Regions from separate parts of the Pseudomonas sp. MPC6 genome, predicted to be linked through region 1. Evidence: riboswitches for the same ligand, from Rfam matches in the RefSeq annotation. Region 1 holds a riboswitch; each other region holds the start of a gene.
The links. Region 1 has a riboswitch for cobalamin ahead of ELQ88_RS13985 (ABC transporter substrate-binding protein). Riboswitches for the same ligand answer to the same signal wherever they lie in the genome.

Region 1 (6,815 bases):
GACCTCGGTGCTCATGCAAGGTGAACCAGCTTGGCTGGATATCGTAATCGTGTGTTGGGCAGCATATGGCTCTAACAGCTTGGGATCATGCGCGTCGATCCGACTGATGCAGACTGGCACGTGGGTGGTTTATTACAGTTGGACAACCCCCATTCAACCTGGAAATGATGGCGAGCTCTCTACGGACCAGCATCATCAGCCGCAGTAATACTGAATCGCGATAGAAGCGGCGGTATCACTGGGAGAAGTCGAGTGCCTATGCCCGCCCTTGAATGGCGAGCATCGCCGACAAGGTCAAACAGAACGAAACCGCAAAACCCGCGCACCGTCGACAGGGTCGATCAGGTAATGCGCGTGCACGCCAAACGTCTCCTGCAAGCGCTGCGGGGTCAGCACCTCCAGCGGCTTGCCGAGGGCCACCAGTCGCCCTCGTTCCAGTACTGCCAGGCGATCACAAGTGAGTGCCTGATTCAGGTCATGCAGGGCGATCAATGTCGTCACCGGCAGCGCCTGCACCACGTTCAGGATGGCGAGCTGGTGCTGGATATCCAGGTGGTTGGTCGGTTCGTCCAGCAACAGAATCTGCGGGCGTTGGGCCAGGGCGCGAGCGATGTGCACACGCTGGCGTTCACCGCCGGACAGGCTGTGCCAGGTGCGGTTTGTCAGGTGTGCCGCATCGACGTCGCACAGCGCCTGCTGGACAATGGCAGCGTCCTCGTGCGACCACGGACTCAAGGCCGACAGCCACGGCGTCCGGCCCAGGGCGACGGCATCAAACACGTTGATGGCATCCAGCGTGTCGGCCTGTTGCTCGACCACCGCCAGGGTTTGCGCAACGGTTCGCCGCGCCAGCGTCTTGAGGCGCTGGCCGTTGAGGTGAATGTCGCCCCGGCTCGGCACACGCACGCCGGCCAGCAGTTTGAGCAGCGTGGATTTCCCCGAACCGTTGGGCCCGACGATGCCCAGGGTTTCGCCTCGGCGGATGTCCAGGTGGATATCGTGCAGCAACTCGGCGTCGCGGACCTGGAAGCCGAGGCTGGAACAGCTCAGCACACAATCGCCGATAACAGGGGTGGCGGCATTCATCGGGCATTCCTCCTGCCGATCAGGATCAACGCGAACACCGGCGCGCCGACCAATGCCGTGATGACCCCGACCGGGATCACCTGGCCTTTGATCAATGTCCGGGACAGGACATCGGCGGCGATCAGAAACAGCGCACCCCCCAGCGCACTGGCCGGCAGCAGGCGCGCATGGCGGGTGCCCAGCAGCAGTCGCACGGCATGGGGAATGACTAGCCCGACGAAACCGATGGAGCCGACAATCGAGACCATCACGGCCGTCACCAGGGCGGCGCAGCTGATCAGCAGCAATTGCACCCGGCGTACCGGGATGCCGAGCGAAGCGGCGGAGTCGGCACCAAAGGTGAAGGCGTCCAGCGCCCGCCGATGCCACAGGCAAACGGCGAGACCGGCCACTGCCACCGGGACGGCCAGCCACACCGACGGCCAGCGCACCCCGCTGAGATTGCCCAGCAACCAGAACATGATGCCCCGGGCCTGCTCGGAACTGGCCGACTTGGTGATCAGGAACGCCGTGAGCGCATTGAATAGCTGCGAACCGGCAATCCCCGCGAGGATGATTTGCCCGGTGCCGCCGGGTGAGCCGCTGGCACGGGCCAGCAATACCACCAGGGCGAAGGCGGCCACAGCCCCGGCAAACGCCCCGACCGACAGCGAAATCAGGCCCGCCCCCAGCCCCAGCAACGCCACCAGCACCGCGCCCGTCGAGGCGCCGGCGGAGATACCCAGCAGGTAAGGATCGGCCAACGGATTGCGCAACAGCGATTGCAGGACCACCCCGCAAGTGGCCAGGCCCGCACCGCAGGCCGCCGCCACCAGCGCGCGGGTCAGGCGATAATTCCAGACGATGCCTTCGTCGATCGGGTCGAGGACATGACCGGCAGCCCACAGTTTATTGGCCAGCACCTGGACCACCACACCCGGGGCGATGGGCGTTTCACCGATGGCCACACCGGCAATGACGGCCAGCAGCAGGGTCACGGCGGCCAGGAATGTGCGAATCAACGTCCTGGTCATTTTGGCAAGTCATAGCCGTTGATGGCCGTTGCCAGGGTTTCAAGACCGTCGAACATTCTGACGCTGGCCTGCATGGCCATGGCGTCCAGGATGATGATGCGGTTGTTTTTCACCGCGTCCATGTTGCGGGTCACCGGGTCGCTGCGCAGGAATGCCAGTTTCTGCAGATGGTCGTCAGCGGGGAAACGACGGCGATCCATGCGGGCGATGACCAGGAAAGTCGGGTTGGCCTTGGCGATGGTTTCCCAGCCGACGGTCGGCCATTCTTCGTTGGATTGCACCACGTTGCGCACGCCCAAGGTATTGAGCATGAAGTCGGGAATGCCCTTGTGGCCGGCGACATAAGGGTCGATATCCAGACTGGCACTGGAGAACCAGAACAGCGCACTGGTGTGCTTCAGGTCCTTGTTCCGCACCGTGGCGACAGACTTCGCCAGGCTGGCCTTGAGTTCGTCGTTCAACTGCCGGCCACGTTCCTGCACATCGAAGATCTCGGCCAATTGGCTGATGCTCTTGTAAATGCTGTCGATGCGAAACGCCTCCAGGCGTGTGCCGTCGGCGCCGACCAGATTGTCCTTGGCTTCGCAGTCGGAGGGCATCAGGTAGGTCGGGATCTGCAGCTCGTGAAACTGCTCGCGGGTACCGACCACGCCTTTCGGGCCGACCATCCACTCCAGTTCCACGGCCACCAGTTGCGGGCGTTTGCCGATCACCGACTCGAAACTCGGCTCGTTATCGGCCAGGCGTTGGATCCGGTCGTTCTCGGTCTTGTACGTGGCCAGCACATCGTTGAACCACAGCGAGGTGCCGACCAGCGTGGGGCCAAGCCCCATGGCGTAGAGCATTTCGGTGCCGGCCTGGCCGATGGTCACGGCGCGGCTCGGCGCCTGCTCGAAGGTCAGCTTGCTGCCGCAGTTCTCGACCGTCAGGGGATAGTGGGTCGGGGCCGCATGCGCGAGGGTGGACAGACCCAGGGCGGTGACGAGGGTGGCAAGGCGTGACAGCAGCATGACGCAATCTCCAGTTGACCGTACTCGGAGCAGGGGCACGGCCTGGAAACACATCATCGAACGCTGCCGTTAAAGCACGGACGTAGCACTCACCGGAGGTGACGCACGGCGCAAGGATGTCCTTCCCGGACACCCCGCCGGTTAGTGATTTGCTTGGCCGGCAGGTCTCCTGACTGATGCGTCATCGCCTGGCTCCAGCCTTCCCGGGAGTGATCCCAGTGGCAGTTCAGGAGCAGGCTCAGCACCTACAGTTGCGGGGGCAGTTCCGATTGATGCCGTGTCGGGCATCTCGGATTCCCTATTAATCCCATGTGGAAACCGGCGGCCGGCATGGTAGTCGATCATGGCGATCAACGGTCCAGTATTTTTTCGTGGCGCAACCATCAGAAGTTGATCGAGGCGCTCAACCGGGCCGTCAGCGGCGCACCCTGGAACAGGTAGCCGTCGCCCAGGTATTCGCCGGCGTCACGCCAGTAGCGCTTGTCGAACAGGTTGTCCACGGTCAGGCGGAACACCGTGTCGTAACCGTCGATGCGGGTGCTGTAGCGGCTGCCGAGATTGAAAATGGCGTAGGCCCCGGTCTCTACCCCGCCCTGGCGATTGGCGTATTTGCTGGCGCTGTATTGCATCCCGCCGAGCAGGGCCAGGCCATCGATCCCGGGCAGGGCGTAGTCGCCCTGGAAGCTGGCGCGCAGCGTCGGCACATTGATTGCCTGATGCCCTTCATAGGCCGGCGTGCCGCTGTCGCTGACCCGGGCGCGGATCGCCGCGACACTGGCGGCGATCTGCAGGCGCTGGCTGGCCCAGCCATTGGCCGAGAGTTCCAGGCCGGTGTTCTTCTGTTCGCCCTGCTGGGTGAAGGTGAAGGTGCCGTCGTCATTGGGCCGGGAGTACTGGTACGCCTGGCGGATCTGGAACAGCGCCGCGGCCAGGCTGATGCGCTGCCAGTCGTACTTGATGCCCGCCTCGATTTGCCGGGACACGGTTGGCACGAGGATTTCAAAGGCGTTGGTGGTGAACCAGGCCGCTTCGCCACCCAGGGACAAGCCCTTGCTGTAGCGGGTGTACAGCGCCAGGTTGTGCAGCGGCTTGTAGATCATCGCGGCCTGGGGCAGGAACACATAGCGTTGGGTATGCCGGGTGGTCTCGCCCTGGCTGTCGAAGGTCTCTTCATCCAGGCGCACTTCACGCCCGCCGAGCACGGTCTGCCATTGTTCGTTGAAGCTGATCCGGTCATTGAAGAACAGCCCGTACTGGCGGCTGTCAAGGCGTCGATAGGCGTCGTTGAGCGGACCGTCGTAGCGCGGAAAATCTGCTGGTTCGCTATCGATATTGGCGCTGCCGATCATCACGTTGATGGTGTCGCGTTTATCCACCACGCGGCGAAACGCGCTGGTGCCTACGCTCAGTTCATGACCAAGGCCACCGGTGTCGAAGTCGCCAGTGAAGGCAGCCTGTACCTCGTCATTGCGGCGGGTATCGTCAGGGCTGCGGAAGTCGTAGATGTCGTAGTCGCCCTCGGGGCTGAAGTAGTTGGGCACCGCGGCGCTGGCGCAACTGGCGGAACCGTAGCAACCCCAGGCGAACGAGCTGTAGTCATCGATCACCACCCGGCTGCGCGAGGCGCTGACATTGCCTTTCCAGGTGTCGCTGAAGCGATATTCGAAGTTGCCGTTGAGGTTCAGCGCATCAGTGGTGACGGGTTTCGAGCCGCTCTGATGGGCCAGCAGTTTTTTCGGCGAGGCGTGGTGTGGCAGGCGGGTGCCGCCAAGCAATTGATAGCCCGGTGCGGCGCGCTGTTCCCTGGTCTGGTACTCGGCATCCAGTTGCAGCAGGGCATCGGGGCTGATGTTCCAGTCGAAGGCCAGGGAGGCGAAGTCGCGCTGGCCATTAGTGTGCTCGACATAGGAATGCAGCTCTTCATGGGCCACGTTGGCGCGTAGCCCGAACTGCTGTTCATTGCCGAAGAATCCGCCCACGTCTGTGGCCAGGTAGCCGCTGCCACGGTCGTCCGTGGAGACAGTGACCGAACGCACGTCGGCCGGCCGCTTGGTCACGTAGTTGACCAGCCCGCCGGGCTCGCTGACGCCGCTCTGCAAGCCGGAAAGCCCCTTGAGCAATTCCACCTGTTGTTTGTTTTCCAGGCCGACGTTCTGCTCGCCGGTGATGGTGCGGCCGTTGATCTTGTAGCTGCTGGCGGAGTTGAGCGAGAAGCCACGCACGACGAAGTTTTCGTAGTAGCCGACCGGCGCGTAGCTCTCACCCACCGAGGCATCGTTCTGCAGGACTTCGCTGAGCAGGCGGGCCTGCCGATCCTTGATCAAGGCTTCGGTGACCACTGAAATCGAGGCCGGCGTATCGAGCAATGGCGCGGCGTCGAAACCGCCGACCGAGGCGCTATGGGCCTGGTAGCCAGAGGTGTCTTCGCCCGTCACGGTCAGCGCCGGGAGTTCGGTGTCGGCGGCCTGCGCGGTGTCGGCCAACAGCAGGCCCAAGGCCAGAAGATTGAGCGTGAACCGTGGTGCGGACACTCCCTTGCGGGACGTCCGGTAAAGCCTATCCATGAATACTCCTCGACGATTGCGATCACGGGCCGGGCGGACACCGGGATCCGCGGCCCGCTCTTGAAGCGAGGCATCATACAAGAGGATCTAGTCGCGTCCGCCGTTATCGATCCGGATAGGCGGTAAAGAGCAGTTGGCCAGGTACCAGGTACAAAAAAGCGGAAACCCATTAATGGGTTTCCGCTTTTTTTTACTAGTAAGAATCGGTGATTATCCTAAGGCTTTCAGATCTCGACATCCTTCGCATCCACCGCGCCGCCACAACCGGTCGCCGCCCCAGCTCCCCCCGCACCGAAACCGGTGACCCCGGCGTCGGCCAGTGCCGGTTACCTGAAAAACCCGGCGCCGGAATACCCCTCGCTGGCCATGCGTCGCGGCTGGGAAGGCACGGTGCTGTTGCGGGTGCATGTCCTGGCCAGCGGCAAACCCGGCGACATCCAGATCCAGAAAAGCAGTGGCCGCGATCAACTCGACGCCGCCGCCCTGGCCGCAGTCAAACGCTGGAGTTTCGTCCCGGCCAAGCAGGGCGATGTCGCCCAGGACGGCTGGGTCAGCGTGCCCATCGACTTCAAAATCAAGTAACTCAACCCTCACGATATCGACCGCGGGCCACCTGACAAAAGGCGCATCGCTACAACTGATCCATTGCCTTGTTGGAGAGCCTGACCATGAACCTGATTGCATCCCCCTTCGAATCCATCGAACACGCCGTCATCTGGCTGTTGATTATCTTCTCTGTCGCGACATGGGGCCTGGCCTTGCTCAAGGGCGTGCAGTTCACCCGCCTGAAGACCCAGGACCGCAAATTCCATAAACACTTCTGGGCCGCCCCCAGTCTCGATTCCGCCGCTGAATTGGCCCATAGCCAACCGGGCGCCGCCGCTCGCGTGGCACTGGCCGGTTACGCGGCGATCCAGGTCAGCGATCAACCGGGCACTGACCTCAATCAGTCGATCAACCACCAGAACCGCCTCGAGCGCGCCCTGCGCCAGCAGATCGTGCGTGAGCGGCGCTCGCTGGAAAGCGGCCTGGCAATCCTCGCGAGCATCGGCAGCACCTCGCCCTTCATCGGTCTGTTCGGCACCGTCTGGGGCATCATGTCGGCCTTGAAAGGCATCAGTGCCGCGGGCTCGGCGAGCCTG
Region 2 (6,815 bases), 1.4 Mb from region 1:
CGCGATGCGTTTCTCGCCATTGGGTACCCGTGCCAGATCAATCCAGCGCCGCGCCAGTTCGGCGACGAAATCCATGCGTTCCGGTTGCGGTCGATAACACACCACGTCCGACTGACTGCGCTCGCTGCGCCAGGCCAGGTCCTTGAAACTGATCGGCCGGCTGATGATCCGTCCGTCCAGCTCCGGCAGCGCGATGTGCATCGCCAGGTCACGCGGACCGAGGCCCTGCTCGCTGGCGCGCCAGCCGGGTTCGTTGTCTTGGGCGCAAATGGCCTGAATCACTGGAATGTTGCGGCGAAACGGCCGCAACTGCGGCGCTTCGGGGCTGGACTGGGCGAAACCGGTGGTGTTGAGAATCACCCCGGCAGCCACCTCATCCAGCAGGTCCTCGACCACGGCCAGGCAGCCGGGCTCTTTCAGACTGGCGACCGCAATCGGCAACGGGTTAAGCCCCGCCGCCTGCAGGCGCTGGCAGAACACATCGATGAACGCGGTGTTCGCCGCCTGCAGATGCGAGCGGTAAAACAGCACGGCCGCTACCGGTTGATCGGCCTGCCAGTCGGCTTGCCAATCCTGCAGCGCGGCGGGGCTTTGGCGTGGATGGTAGATCGCGGTGCGCGCAAGGGTCTGCGGCTCGGCCCAGGCGTAGTCGCGATCCAGCCAACGAGTGGCGAGACAGCGAAACAGATCGAGGGCATTGGCCATGCCACCCTGCCGCAGGTAATGCCAGAGTCGGTCGCGGTCTTGCGCAACCACAGTGCTCAGGTCGCTGAGTTCCGGGTCCGGACGGTCATCGCCCGGCACCAGGATCAGCTGCACACCGCGCCCCGACAACTCCACCAGCCGCTCGACGCCGTAACGCCAATAGGCGATGCCACCGTGCAGGGACAGCAGAATGACCTTGGCGTGACGCAGGACCTGGTCGACATACAGGTCGACCGAGGCATGATTCTGCACCTGCATCGGGTTGGCCAGGCGCACGCTCGGGTAATCGTCCGGCAACTGCTGCGCCGCTTCGGCGAGCAGCGCCAGGCTGGAGTCGCCGCTGCACAGGATCACCAGCTCGGCGGGGGTCTGTCCAAGGTCGGCGATATTGTCATCCGACACGAAACCGCCGGGCTGGGTCCTGAGCAGGTGCATGGCTTAGACGCTGAGTGCGGCGCGCAATTGCGCTTCGAGCAGCGTCGCGTCCAGTTCCTGGCCGATCAACACCAGGCGCGTGGTGCGCACTTCATCGGCGCCCCACCGACGGTCGAAATGCTTGTCGAAGCGCGTGCCCACGCCCTGGATCAGCAGGCGCATCGGCTTGCCCGGGATCGCGGCGAACCCTTTGACTCGCAGGATGCCGTGCTGGACCACCAGTTGGGTCAAGGCATCCAGCAGCAGGCTTTCGTCGGCTTGCGGCAGTTCGATGGAGATCGAATCGAAGGCGTCGTGGTCGTGATCGTCCTCGCCTTCATGGTGATGATCATGATGGCTGTGACGACTGTCGATGTGCGCTTCGGAACCGACACCGAGGCCGATCAGTACGTCCAGCGGCAGGCGGCCGCTGCTGGCTTCGATGACTTTCACCGCGGGCGGCAGTTCTTCGGCGACTTCCAGGCGCACACGGGCCAGGTCTTCAGGGCTGATCAGGTCGGCCTTGTTGAGGATCACCAGGTCGGCGCTGGCCAGTTGGTCGGCGAACAGTTCGTGCAGCGGCGATTCGTGGTCCAGGTTCGGGTCGAGTTTGCGCTGGGCGTCGACCTGGTCCGGGAATGCGGCGAAGGTGCCGGCGGCGACGGCCGGGCTGTCGACCACGGTGATCACCGCGTCAACGGTGCAGGCGCTGCGGATTTCCGGCCACTGGAAGGCTTGCACCAGGGGTTTTGGCAGGGCCAGGCCCGAGGTTTCGATGAGGATGTGGTCGAGGTCGCCGCGACGGGCCACCAGTTCACGCATCACCGGGAAGAATTCTTCCTGGACGGTGCAGCACAGGCAGCCGTTGGCCAGCTCGTAGACGCGGCCGTTGGCTTCTTCCTCGGTGCAGCCGATGGCGCACTGCTTGAGGATTTCGCCATCGATGCCCAGCTCGCCGAACTCGTTGACGATCACCGCGATGCGACGGCCCTGGGCGTTGTCGAGCATGTGCCGCAGCAAGGTGGTCTTGCCCGAACCGAGGAAGCCGGTAACGATGGTGACGGGAAGTTTGGCCAGTGTTTTCATCGGATGCCCTTTGGCAAGGTGGCGGGCATACGGGACGACAATCGCTGCGACGGATGCGCGCGCGGAAGAGTTCGCCACCGGATCACCCCGCCCGGTTGTAGTGAGAATCTGTGTCGAGGCAGGTCTCCTGGCTGACGGTGTGCCAGTCGTTGGACTGGCGTTTGCTGCGCCTTCCCGCGAACCCGTTGCACAGGGTTTGCAGTGGCGTGGCAGCGAACATCACCGTTCACAGTTGCGGGGGCAGCCGCGGCATCGACCGCGTTCCCTTCTTAGCTTCGGCAAATGCCGAAGAACCTCGAATGCGCAAGGCTACGCATGGTGTGGGGGCGGGTCAATGTCTTGTGGTCAGCCGTCAGGACGCCTTCGCGGGCAAGTCGGATCGCCGCACCGCTCTCTCCTACAAGAGCGCCGCCGACCTGCAGGCGCGAGGCTCGCCCGCGAATGGAGCGCCTCGGTATCAAGTGAGAACCCTTGCCAATTGACGCCCAACCCCCGCCCATGCTCTCCTACACGCCTTGTTACGGGTGCCCTTCACAGGGTGAAACGGGAAACCGGTGAATCATGTGCTTTACTCAAGGCCATGTCAGTCCGGTGCTGCCCCCGCAACGGTAAGCGAGCGAAGCGTCAGATCCACTGTGCCAGCGTTCGGCATGGGAAGGTGATGCTTGCAGGTCACGGCGAAAGCCAAAGCCCCTCGTGAGCCCGGAGACCGGCCCGCAACACAAAGTGACCATTATGCTCACTGAATAACAAACCCGCGGTGGGCGGGCGCTGTTTGAACCTCTGCGTGCGCGACTCGCAGGGGTCTTCCATGCGCTCTATTCACCCACTGACAGACCAGAGGGAAGCGCCATGTCGATCATCAGCAGCACCGGCAGCAACACAGACAAGAGCACCGCCAGCAGCACCACGACCCTGACTCAACGCCTGACCGCCGCCGCCTGCGCGTCGATCCTCGGCGTGTGCCTGGTCTATTTTGCCGGTTTCTCGCACATCGAAGCGGTGCACAATGCCGCGCACGATACCCGTCACAGCGCCGCCTTCCCGTGCCATTGAGACCTGCCGACATGATCAAGCGTATCGCGCAAACCGCAGGTTTCACCGGGCTGCTGGCCGCCCTGTTGCTGACCCTGCTGCAAAGTTTCTGGGTGTCGCCGCTGATTCTGCAGGCCGAGACCTACGAAAAATCCGAGCCGGCGGCTGTTGAAGTGCATGAGCACGCCGCAGGTGCTGTCGCCGCTCACAGCCATGACGCCGAGGCCTGGGAGCCGGAAGACGGCTGGCAGCGCGTGCTGTCGACCACCGGTGGCAACCTGGTGGTCGCGGTCGGTTTCGCGTTGATGCTCGCCGGCCTCTACACCTTGCGCGCCCCGACCAACACCTCTCAAGGCCTGCTCTGGGGCCTGGCCGGCTATGCGACCTTCGTGCTCGCGCCGACCCTCGGCCTGCCGCCTGAACTGCCGGGAACTGTCGCGGCCGATCTGGCGCAGCGGCAGGTCTGGTGGATCGGCACTGCCGCCTCCACCGCAGCCGGCATCGCCCTGATCGTGTTCAGCCGTCACTGGCTGATGAAGGTCCTCGGCGTCGCCATCCTCGCCGTGCCCCACGTGATAGGCGCGCCACAACCGGAAGTGCACTCGATGCTCGCTCCGGAAGCGCTCGAGTCGCAGTTCAAAATCGCTTCGCAGCTGACCAACGTCGCGTTCTGGCTGGCCCTGGGCCTGATCAGCGCCTGGTTGTTCCGCCGCAAAAGCGCTGGCCAATACCACGCATGACGGATAACAGCACCTTGCCGACCCTGGTGGTCGGCCTGGGCTGCCAGCGCGGCTGCCCCGTCGGCACGTTGCGGGCATTGCTCGACCAGGCGCTGCAGGCTCATCGCATCGAGCTACACCAGGTCAAGGCACTAGCCAGCATCGACCTGAAGCGCGAAGAACCGGGCCTGATCGAACTGGCCGCACAGCTCGCGCTGCCGCTGATGTATTTCAGCAGCGAACAATTGGCCGGCTATCAACCGCAACTCAGCCACCGCTCGGACATCGCGTTCGAACGCACCGGCTGTTACGGCGTCGCGGAAAGTGCCGCCTTGGCCCTGGCCGAACACCTGGCCCAGGCGCCGGCGAAACTGCTGATTTCACGACAGAAATATGCCCAGGCCACCCTCGCGCTGGCTGGCGCTGCTTAAAATCCCCGATAATCCCCGCCTTCGATCATGAGCAATCTTCATCTGAAGCCTTGCCCAGGCCCTTTTTTCACAGGAACCGACAATGACTGTCTATTTCATTGGCGCAGGCCCCGGCGACCCGGAACTGATCACCGTCAAAGGCCAACGGCTGATCCGCAGCTGCCCGGTGATCATCTATGCCGGCTCCCTGGTGCCCGCCGCCGTACTCGAAGGTCATCAGGCCGAACGCCTGGTGAACAGCGCCGAACTGCACCTGGAACAGATCATCGAACTGTTCAAGTGCGCCCATGCCAAGGGCCAGGATGTGGCGCGGGTGCATTCCGGCGATCCGAGCCTGTATGGCGCCATTGGCGAACAGATCCGCTACCTGCGTGAACTCGACATTGCCTTTGAAATCATTCCCGGCGTGACCGCGACAGCGGCCTGTGCGGCCCTGCTGGGTGCGGAGTTGACCTTGCCGGATGTGTCACAGAGCGTGATTCTGACCCGCTACGCCGACAAGACGACGATGCCGGCCGGCGAAGAGTTGGGCAGCCTGGCGCAGCATGGAGCCACCATGGCGATCCATCTGGGAGTCAATCATCTGCAGAAGATCCTGGTCGAATTGTTGCCGCATTACGGTGCGGACTGTCCGATCGCGGTGATTCACCGGGCGACCTGGCCGGATCAGGATTGGGTGGTGGGGACGCTTGAGGATATTGCCGGGAAGGTTGAGGCGAAGGGGTTTCGGAGGACGGCGTTGATTCTGGTGGGCCGGGTGTTGGGCAGCGATCACTTCAGTGAGTCGTCGCTGTATCGCGCCGGGCATGCGCATTTGTATCGGCCATAGAGCCCCTTCGCTGCGGTTCGGCGTTCCGACAAGCCAGCGCCTACAGAGGTACGCATTCCCCTGTAGGAGCTGGCTTGCCAGCGAAGAGGCCATTGAACTTCACCCATAAAAAAACGGCGCTCACGGGGCGCCGTTTTTCATGTCGCAGCGAACACCTTAGTAATAGGCGTTTTCTTTCTGCGTGTGGTCGGTCACGTCCCGAACACCCTTCAACTCAGGAACACGCTCAAGCAAGGTGCGCTCGATGCCTTCGCGCAGGGTGACGTCCGCCTGGCCGCAGCCCTGGCAGCCGCCGCCGAACTTGAGCACGGCGATGCCGTCATCGACCACATCGATCAGGCTGACCTGACCGCCGTGGCTCGCGAGCCCCGGGTTGATCTCGGTCTGCAGGTAATAGTTGATACGCTCGTTGATCGGGCTGTCGGCGTTGACCATCGGTACTTTGGCGTTTGGCGCCTTGATGGTCAGCTGGCCGCCCATGCGGTCGGTGGCGTAGTCGACTACCGCGTCGTCCAGGAACGCTTCGCTGAACGAATCGATGTAGGCGGTGAAGCTTTTCAGCCCCAGCGCCGTGTCTTCAGGTTTTTCTTCGCCCGGCTTGCAGTAGGCAATGCAGGTTTCGGCGTACTGGGTGCCAGGCTGGGTGATAAAGACGCGGATGCCGATACCCGGCGTGTTCTGCTTGGAGAGCAGATCGGCCAGATAGTCGTGGGCGGCGTCGGTAATGGTAATAGCGGTCATGGAAACTCCTCGCAGGCTTGGGCGCAGTTTACGCCAATCAACGCGCCGGACAAAGTCCTAGTATTTATGTCGGAAAAGTACGGATGCGACAACGGTCTTCCGGACACCCGGCCCCCCTGTAGGAGCTGGCTTGCCAGCGAAGGATGCCCGGGCGCCGCGTGCAGCCAGACCGAACGCGTTATCGTTGACCTCCTTCGCTGGCAAGCCAGCTCCTACAGGGCGGGGTAACGGCGACAACATGAGCCAGATTCATGCAAAACCGCAACATACTCCAAAACCGCACAGGTTTGCTATCATCCCGCCCCTTCGTCATGGTCTTTCCGAGTAGTCCCAATGTCCGATCGCAGTGTTCGCCTTCAAGCTCTCAAGCACGCCCTCAAAGAGCGCATCCTGATACTCGATGGCGGTATGGGCACAATGATCCAGAGCTACAAGCTCGAGGAGCAGGATTACCGCGGCAAACGCTTCGCCGACTGGCCGAGCGACGTCAAGGGCAACAACGACCTGTTGATCCTGACCCGCCCGGACGTGATCGGCTCGATCGAAAAAGCCTACCTGGACGCCGGCGCCGACATTCTGGAAACCAACACCTTCAACGCCACCCAGGTGTCCCAGGCCGACTACGGCATGCAGGACCTGGCGTACGAGTTAAACGTAGAAGGCGCCCGCCTGGCACGCAAGGTGGCGGACGCCAAGACCCTGGAAACGCCGGACAAGCCGCGCTTCGTCGCCGGCGTGCTCGGCCCGACCAGCCGGACCTGCTCGCTGTCGCCGGACGTGAACAACCCCGGCTATCGCAACGTGACCTTCGATGAACTGGTGGAAAACTACACCGAGGCCACCAAGGGCCTGATC
Region 3 (6,815 bases), 2.5 Mb from region 1:
GGGCACAATAGAGCGCGAGGATTTCGACGATCCAGCCGACATAAGGCGCCCAGGAAAACGCCGTGGCCAGCAAGGTCAGCGGCACGACCGCGATGAACCAGGCGGTGACGCCGTGACTGCGCCAGCCGCGACCTTCGCTGTTGAAGCGTTGCTCGATGCGGTCGGCAAAACGGCCGAACGCCACCAGCGGATGCCAGCGTTTGGGTTCACCCAGCAGCGCATCCAGCGCCACCGCGGCGACACTCAACAACGCCACACTCATTGACTCACTCCCCAATAATTTTCATACAACAATTCGCTAAGCGGACGCGCTTGCGCCCAGCCTTCCAGGGCAAGCATCGGCGCTGGATAAAACGCCTCGACCGGACCCAGGCACAGCACGGCCAACGGTTTGGCGCCAACGGGCATTTCCAGCAAGGCGGCCAGGGCTTGCGGCTCGAACAAAGAGACCCAGCCCATGCCCAGCCCTTCGGCACGGGACGCCAGCCACAGGTTCTGGATCGCACAGGACAAGGAGGCCATGTCCATTTCCGGCAAAGTACGGCGGCCGAAGATATGCCGATCGCGATCGTCCGTCAGCGCGGCGACCAGCACTTCGGCGCAGTCGTTGATGCCTTCGACCTTGAGCTTCATGAATTCGTCGCTGCGCTCGCCGAGGGCTTCCGCGGTGCGGATGCGTTCTTCTTCCACCAGCTGTTGGATTTTGCCGCGCAGGGCGCGGTCGCTGATGCGGATGAAGCGCCAGGGTTGCATCAGGCCCACGCTCGGGGCCTGGTGGGCGGCTTCGAGCAGGCGTCGCAGTAGTTCGGGCGCGACGGTGCCACCGCTGAAGTGGCGCATGTCGCGGCGTTCGGCGATGGCACGGTAGACGGCAGCGCGTTCGGCTTCGGAAAATGCGTTGTCAGTCATGGCCTCTTCGCGAGCAAGCCCGCTCCCACATTTGATAGCGGTGCCCATGAGGTCTCTGGTACGACGCGGTCCAGTGTGGGAGCGGGCTTGCTCGCGAAGGCGTCCTCACGGTCAGGCTCAAACAGTGCGGCAACCGCCGATGGATTCGACGGAAAATAAAAATGCACATAAGAGGCCGTCATCCGCCCCTGACGATAAACCGCCTCCGCCCCACGCCCGCCATTCGGGCTTAACCCACGGGCAATCGGCTCCAGCCCGGTACTGGTCAGCGAATGGTGATAAGTGTGCCCACGCAGCAACCCTTCCGGCAGTTCAACCGCCTGCAGGGCCAACGCCGCCAGACGCTTCTGCATCACCGCATCCCCGGCCAGCAAACCGACCAGTTCAGCTCGAGTGCCCTCGACATCGGTCAACGAATCCAGCAGATACAACATCCCGCCACACTCGGCCAACAACGGTTTGCCCGCCCCATGGTGAGCGCGAATCGCGTCGAGCATCGAGGTGTTCTGTGACAGCGCCACATGGTGCAATTCCGGATAACCGCCCGGCAGGTACAGACTGTCTGCGTCCGGCAATCGGGCATCACGGATCGGCGAGAAAAACAGCAACTCGGCGCCCATGGCGCGCAGCAGATCCAGGCTCGCGCCGTAGGTGAAGGCAAAGGCTTCGTCACGGGCCACGGCGATCCGCACGCCAGCCAGCAATGGCTCGGCAACGATCACATCGGGGGCGGCGAATGCCACGGCCGGCGGCAACGCCACCTCGCAACTGCTGGCCAGGGCATCGGCCGCGGCGTCGAGGCGCAGATCAAGATCGTTCAACTCGCTGGCCTGGACCAGCCCCAGGTGACGGCTCGGCAGTTCGATCCCGGTTTCCCTGGACAAGGCGCCATACCAGCGCAAGCCTTCAGTCAGGCTGCCCTCGAGCAATTGCGCATGGCGCAATGTGCCCACGCGGTTGGCCAACACTCCGGCAAACGGCAAGTCCGGCTGATAGCGCGCCAGCCCCAGGGCCAGGGCGCCAAAGGTCTGCGCCATGGCAGTGCCATCGATCACACCCAGCACCGGTACCCCGAAGTGTCGCGCCAGGTCGGCGCTGGACGGCGTACCGTCGAACAGCCCCATGACCCCTTCGATCAGGATCAGGTCGGCAACAGCTGCGGCTTCCCACAACAGTCGACGACTTTCCTGCTCGCCGACCATCCACATGTCCAGTTGATACACCGGCGCACCGCTGGCGCGCTCGAGAATCATCGGGTCGAGGAAGTCCGGACCGCACTTGAAGACCCGCACCTTGCGCCCCTGATTGCGGTGCAACCGGGCCAGCGCGGCAGTGACGGTGGTCTTGCCCTGACCGGAGGCCGGCGCGGCAATCAGGACCGCCGGGCAATGACGTGGTTGACTCACAATTCGACGCCTTTTTGCGCTTTGATCCCGGCCTGGAACGCGTGCTTGATCACGCCCATTTCGGTGACGGTGTCGGCCAGCTCGATCATTTCCGGTTTGGCGCCACGACCGGTGACCACCACATGCTGCATCGGCGGACGCGCCTGCAAGTCGCCGAGCACCTGATCGAGGTCGAGATAACCGTGCTTGAGCGCGATGTTCAACTCATCCAGCACCACCAGGCCGATGGACGGATCGCTCAGCAGTTCGCGGGACACTGCCCAGGCGGCTTCGGCGGCCGCGATATCGCGCTGACGATCCTGGGTCTCCCAGGTGAAGCCCTCGCCCATCACATGAAACCGCACCTGCTCCGGGAAGCGGCGGAAGAACAGTTCTTCGCCGGTGCTGTTGCGGCCCTTGATGAACTGCACCACGCCACACTGCATGCCATGGCCCAGGGATCTGGCGAGCATGCCAAAGGCCGAACTGCTCTTGCCTTTGCCGTTGCCGGTCAGCACCAGCAGCAGGCCGCATTCGTTCGGGGAATTGGCGATGCGTTCATCGATCACGGCTTTTTTGCGCAGCATGCGCGCCAGGTGACGTTCATCACGATCGGGGGTATCAGTCATGGGGAGCTCTCCGTTGAGGCTGGATAACGGCGGGCAGGCACAAGAATAGACGGCAAAAAGCCTGGCATCGCCCACCGTGATGCCGCTGGATGAATCAGGCCGGTCTCCGGGCTCATGAGCGGCGCTGGCCTGACTGCGCGCCTTCCCATGTCGGCGTTCGACACAGTGGCTCAAGGCGCAGTCTTCACTCATTTACCGTTGCGGGGGCAGCGTCGGGATCATGAGGCTTCAGCGTTCGAAGACCATCACTCACCGACTTCCCTGTTTCACTCCGTCGGCCATGGCCACAGAGCACCTGAAACAAGCCGCGAAGGTTAGAGGGTTGGGGGTGGAGCGTCAATTGAGAAAGCGCCCTGCGACTGACCGGTTGAACCATCGCGCCTCCCGGCTTCTCTATGATTGTATCAACGCGTCCTTAGGGAAGATCAGCATGCGCAAGCCCCAGCTCGTTATCGTCATCGCGCTCGCCGGAGGGCTCGCCGCCTGTGGTGAAACCTCCAGCCTGCAAGTCATGGACGGCACCGGACCGTCGCCCAAGTTGCCAGAACCGAACAAGACCCTGATCCCGACGGTGAACATCGCCCCGGCGATCGGCTGGCCGGACGGTGCAAAACCCGTCGCGGCGACGGGAACCCAGGTCGCCGCCTTCGCCGAAGGCCTCGATCACCCGCGCTGGCTGTATGTATTGCCCAACGGCGACGTGCTGGTCGCCGAGACCAATGCGCCACCCAAACCCGATGACGGCAAAGGTGTCAAAGGCTGGGTAATGAAGAAAGTCATGGGCCGTGCCGGTGCAGCCGTACCGAGCCCGAACCGCATCACGCTGCTGCGGGACAAGGACCACGATGGCATCGCCGAGACCCGTACGGTGTTTCTGGAAAACCTCAATTCGCCGTTCGGCATGACCCTGGTCGGCACTGACCTGTACGTGGCCGATACGGACCGCTTGCTGCGTTTCCACTATGAAACTGGCGAGACGGCGATCAAGTCGCCTCCGATCAAAGTGGTCGATCTGCCGGGCGGCACACTCAATCATCACTGGACCAAAAACGTCATCGCCAGCAAGGACGGGAGCAAGCTGTATGTGACAGTGGGTTCCAACAGCAATGTCGCGGAAAACGGCATGGACCAGGAAGAAGGTCGCGCGGCGATCTGGGAAGTGGATCGCGCCACCGGCAACCATCGGATCTTCGCTTCAGGGATCCGCAATCCCAACGGCCTGGCCTGGGAGCCCCAGAGCGGCGCGCTGTGGACGGCCGTCAATGAGCGCGACGAAATCGGCAGCGACCTGGTACCGGACTACATCACTTCGGTGAAGGACGGCGGGTTCTACGGCTGGCCCTACAGCTATTACGGACAACATGTCGATGTGCGCGTGACCCCGCAGAATCCGGACCTGGTGGCCAAGGCCATTGCGCCGGACTACGCAGTGGGCCCGCACACGGCATCGCTGGGCCTGACCTTTGCTGAAGGCAACAGCCTGCCGGCGCAGTTCAAGGAGGGCGCATTCATCGGCCAGCACGGCTCGTGGAACCGCGACCCGCACAGTGGCTACAAAGTGATTTTCGTACCATTCAGCGCGGGCAAACCGGTGGGGCAACCGGTTGATGTGCTCACCGGGTTCCTCAGCGACGACGAAAAAGCCATGGGCCGTCCGGTGGGGGTAGTGATCGACCGGCAGGGCGATTTGCTGGTGGCGGATGATGTGGGGAACAAGGTGTGGCGGGTGTCGACGGCTGCTAAATAAATGTCGGCGACTGTGCCGGCTCCTTCGCGAGCAAGCCCGCTCCCACACCTAACCTCAGGCGTTCACATTTTTGTGTTCGCCGCAGATCAAGTGTGGGAGCGGGCTTGCTCGCGAAGAGGCCATCACAGCCACCCATAAATCACCTGCCTAGCGTTTACGGCAGAGCGTTAACCCATCCCCCAACGGCAACAACGACAGGTCCACCCGCACATCATCCTTCAAGGCCAGATTGAGCGCCTGGATGGCCCGGGTGTCTGCGCTTTCCGGGTTGCCCTCAAGCACCCGCCCGCTCCACAGGGTGTTATCGAACACCGCCAGACCACCGACCCGCAGCAAACGCAGCGCATGCTCCAGATAACTCGGGTAATTGGCCTTGTCGGCATCGATGAAAATCAGGTCGAACTGCCCTGGTTGATCCAGCCCGGCCAGGGTTTCCAACGCCGGCGCCAACCGCAGGTCAATCCGCCCCGCCAGACCCGCTTCCTGCCAGTAACGGCGCGCGGTAGCGTTGTAGTCGCCTGGAATATCACAGCAGATCAGCGAACCGTCGTCCGGCAACGCCGCCGCCATGCACAAGGCGCTGTACCCGGTGAAGGTGCCCACTTCCAGCACACGCCTGGCGCCGGTGAGCTTCACCAGCAACGCGAGAAACTGCCCCTGCTCCGGCGCCACCTGCCAGCGCGCCATGGGCAGGGCCTGGGTTTCGTCGCGCAAGCGCTTGAGCAGCGGCGTCTCCCTCAGGGAGACGTCGAGCAGGTATTGATACAGGGAATCATCGAGATTGAGCGTGCGAGCGGTCATCACCAGGGCCCTGCAATCTATGGGTTATGGGCCAGATGCTCGGGTTGCAGCACACGCTTGGCGCTCAGGTAGGCTTTCTGCCAATAAGTCTTGGACAGGCTGTCGAGCTTCACCGTACCGCCCGTGGCCGGTGCATGGACGAAGCGACCTTCGCCGACATAGATCCCGGCGTGGCTGACCTGGGAACCGCCATTGGTGGCGAAGAACAACAGGTCGCCGGTTTGCAGGCCTTCCTTGCCGACACTCGCCGCCTGCATGCCGATCATCTCGCGGGTGGTGCGCGGCAAGGAAATACCGGCAACATCACGGTAGACGTAGCCGATCAGCCCGCTGCAATCAAACCCTGAATCCGGCGTATTGCCGCCCCACCGATAAGGTGTGCCGACGAGGCCGAGCGCACGAAACAGTACGTCTTCGGCGGCGGGAGAAAAGGCTTGGGAGGGACCGAAAACCAGCGGCGCGCGAATCACCGGTGCCGGTGGCGGCGGTGGGCGGCTGGCGCAGGCGCTGAGCAGCGCGGCGAAGCACATGATTGCGAGGCGGGCCGACATCGTCATAGGCAGAACATCCTGATCTGGCTGCGGCTTTTTCCACCGACAGGGCAGAAAAGAAAACCGCCTGCGCAGGACGCAGGCGGTTTGCCATCAATATTAGATCAGGATTTTAGCTGCTGCGTGGCAAACTTCAAGTAAGACTTTAAGTTCACCCTACAAATTGTCCGCTTACTTGCGAGCCGTGACGATCGCCGGACCTGTCGTTGGCGCCATCGCGAGTGCGCGCTTGGCTTCGATGAAGGTCTTGCTCCAGTAGCTGTCGCCCAGGCTGTCGATCCGGACACCGCCGCTGCGGCGGCTGCTGGAATGGATGAACTGGTTGTCGCCCAGGTAGATCCCGGCGTGACTGACGCGCCCACGACGACCGTTGGTGGCGAAGAACAACAGGTCGCCAGGCTTCAGATCGCTGCGAGTCACCAGCGGGGCGTCCACGTTGATCATTTCGCGGGTGGAGCGCGGCAGGTTCATACCGGCCTCTTCCCGAAACAGATAACCGATAAAACCGCTGCAATCGAACCCGGCTTCGGAGGTGCCACCGAAACGGTAACGGGTGCCGATCAGGGACATGCCGCGTTCGAGGATGCTGTCGGCCAGTACTGGAAGCTGATACGACTTGCCATTGGCGAAGCTGGCCAGTTCTTTATCGGTGGCCGCCTCTTGCTCAATCGCTTCCTGGAGAAGAACGGAAGTCGATTGGGCGGTAACTGAATTGATAACCTGCTGTTTTTGCTCTTGCTGGGGCGCTGGAGAATGAGCAGCGCAACCGAACAACAGGGTGACGAGTGCGAGA

Region 2: another riboswitch for cobalamin. It lies ahead of cobW (cobalamin biosynthesis protein CobW); the one in region 1 lies ahead of ELQ88_RS13985 (ABC transporter substrate-binding protein).
Region 3: another riboswitch for cobalamin. It lies ahead of cobO (cob(I)yrinic acid a,c-diamide adenosyltransferase); the one in region 1 lies ahead of ELQ88_RS13985 (ABC transporter substrate-binding protein).

Annotation. Positions count from the first base shown of each region.
Region 1 is NZ_CP034783.1:2,542,328-2,549,142, forward strand. It holds gene ELQ88_RS13975 (ABC transporter ATP-binding protein) at 295-1,086, opposite strand; gene ELQ88_RS13980 (iron ABC transporter permease) at 1,083-2,099, opposite strand; gene ELQ88_RS13985 (ABC transporter substrate-binding protein) at 2,096-3,109, opposite strand; cobalamin riboswitch at 3,251-3,447, opposite strand; gene ELQ88_RS13990 (TonB-dependent siderophore receptor) at 3,493-5,673, opposite strand; partial or broken gene ELQ88_RS13995 (energy transducer TonB) at 5,926-6,255, shown strand; gene ELQ88_RS14000 (MotA/TolQ/ExbB proton channel family protein) at 6,342-6,815, shown strand, end outside.
Region 2 is NZ_CP034783.1:3,906,714-3,913,528, forward strand. It holds gene cobN (cobaltochelatase subunit CobN) at 1-1,140, opposite strand, end outside; gene cobW (cobalamin biosynthesis protein CobW) at 1,144-2,205, opposite strand; cobalamin riboswitch at 2,305-2,518, opposite strand; cobalamin riboswitch at 2,711-2,938, shown strand; gene ELQ88_RS20050 (CbtB-domain containing protein) at 3,058-3,261, shown strand; gene ELQ88_RS20055 (CbtA family protein) at 3,273-3,980, shown strand; gene ELQ88_RS20060 (cobalamin biosynthesis protein) at 3,977-4,390, shown strand; gene cobM (precorrin-4 C(11)-methyltransferase) at 4,473-5,219, shown strand; gene nfuA (Fe-S biogenesis protein NfuA) at 5,376-5,960, opposite strand; gene metH (methionine synthase) at 6,294-6,815, shown strand, end outside.
Region 3 is NZ_CP034783.1:5,059,674-5,066,488, forward strand. It holds gene cbiB (adenosylcobinamide-phosphate synthase CbiB) at 1-262, opposite strand, end outside; gene bluB (5,6-dimethylbenzimidazole synthase) at 259-909, opposite strand; gene ELQ88_RS25305 (cobyrinate a,c-diamide synthase) at 906-2,315, opposite strand; gene cobO (cob(I)yrinic acid a,c-diamide adenosyltransferase) at 2,312-2,923, opposite strand; cobalamin riboswitch at 3,003-3,237, opposite strand; gene ELQ88_RS25315 (sorbosone dehydrogenase family protein) at 3,354-4,670, shown strand; gene ELQ88_RS25320 (class I SAM-dependent methyltransferase) at 4,818-5,471, opposite strand; gene ELQ88_RS25325 (C40 family peptidase) at 5,489-6,028, opposite strand; gene ELQ88_RS25330 (NlpC/P60 family protein) at 6,194-6,815, opposite strand, start outside.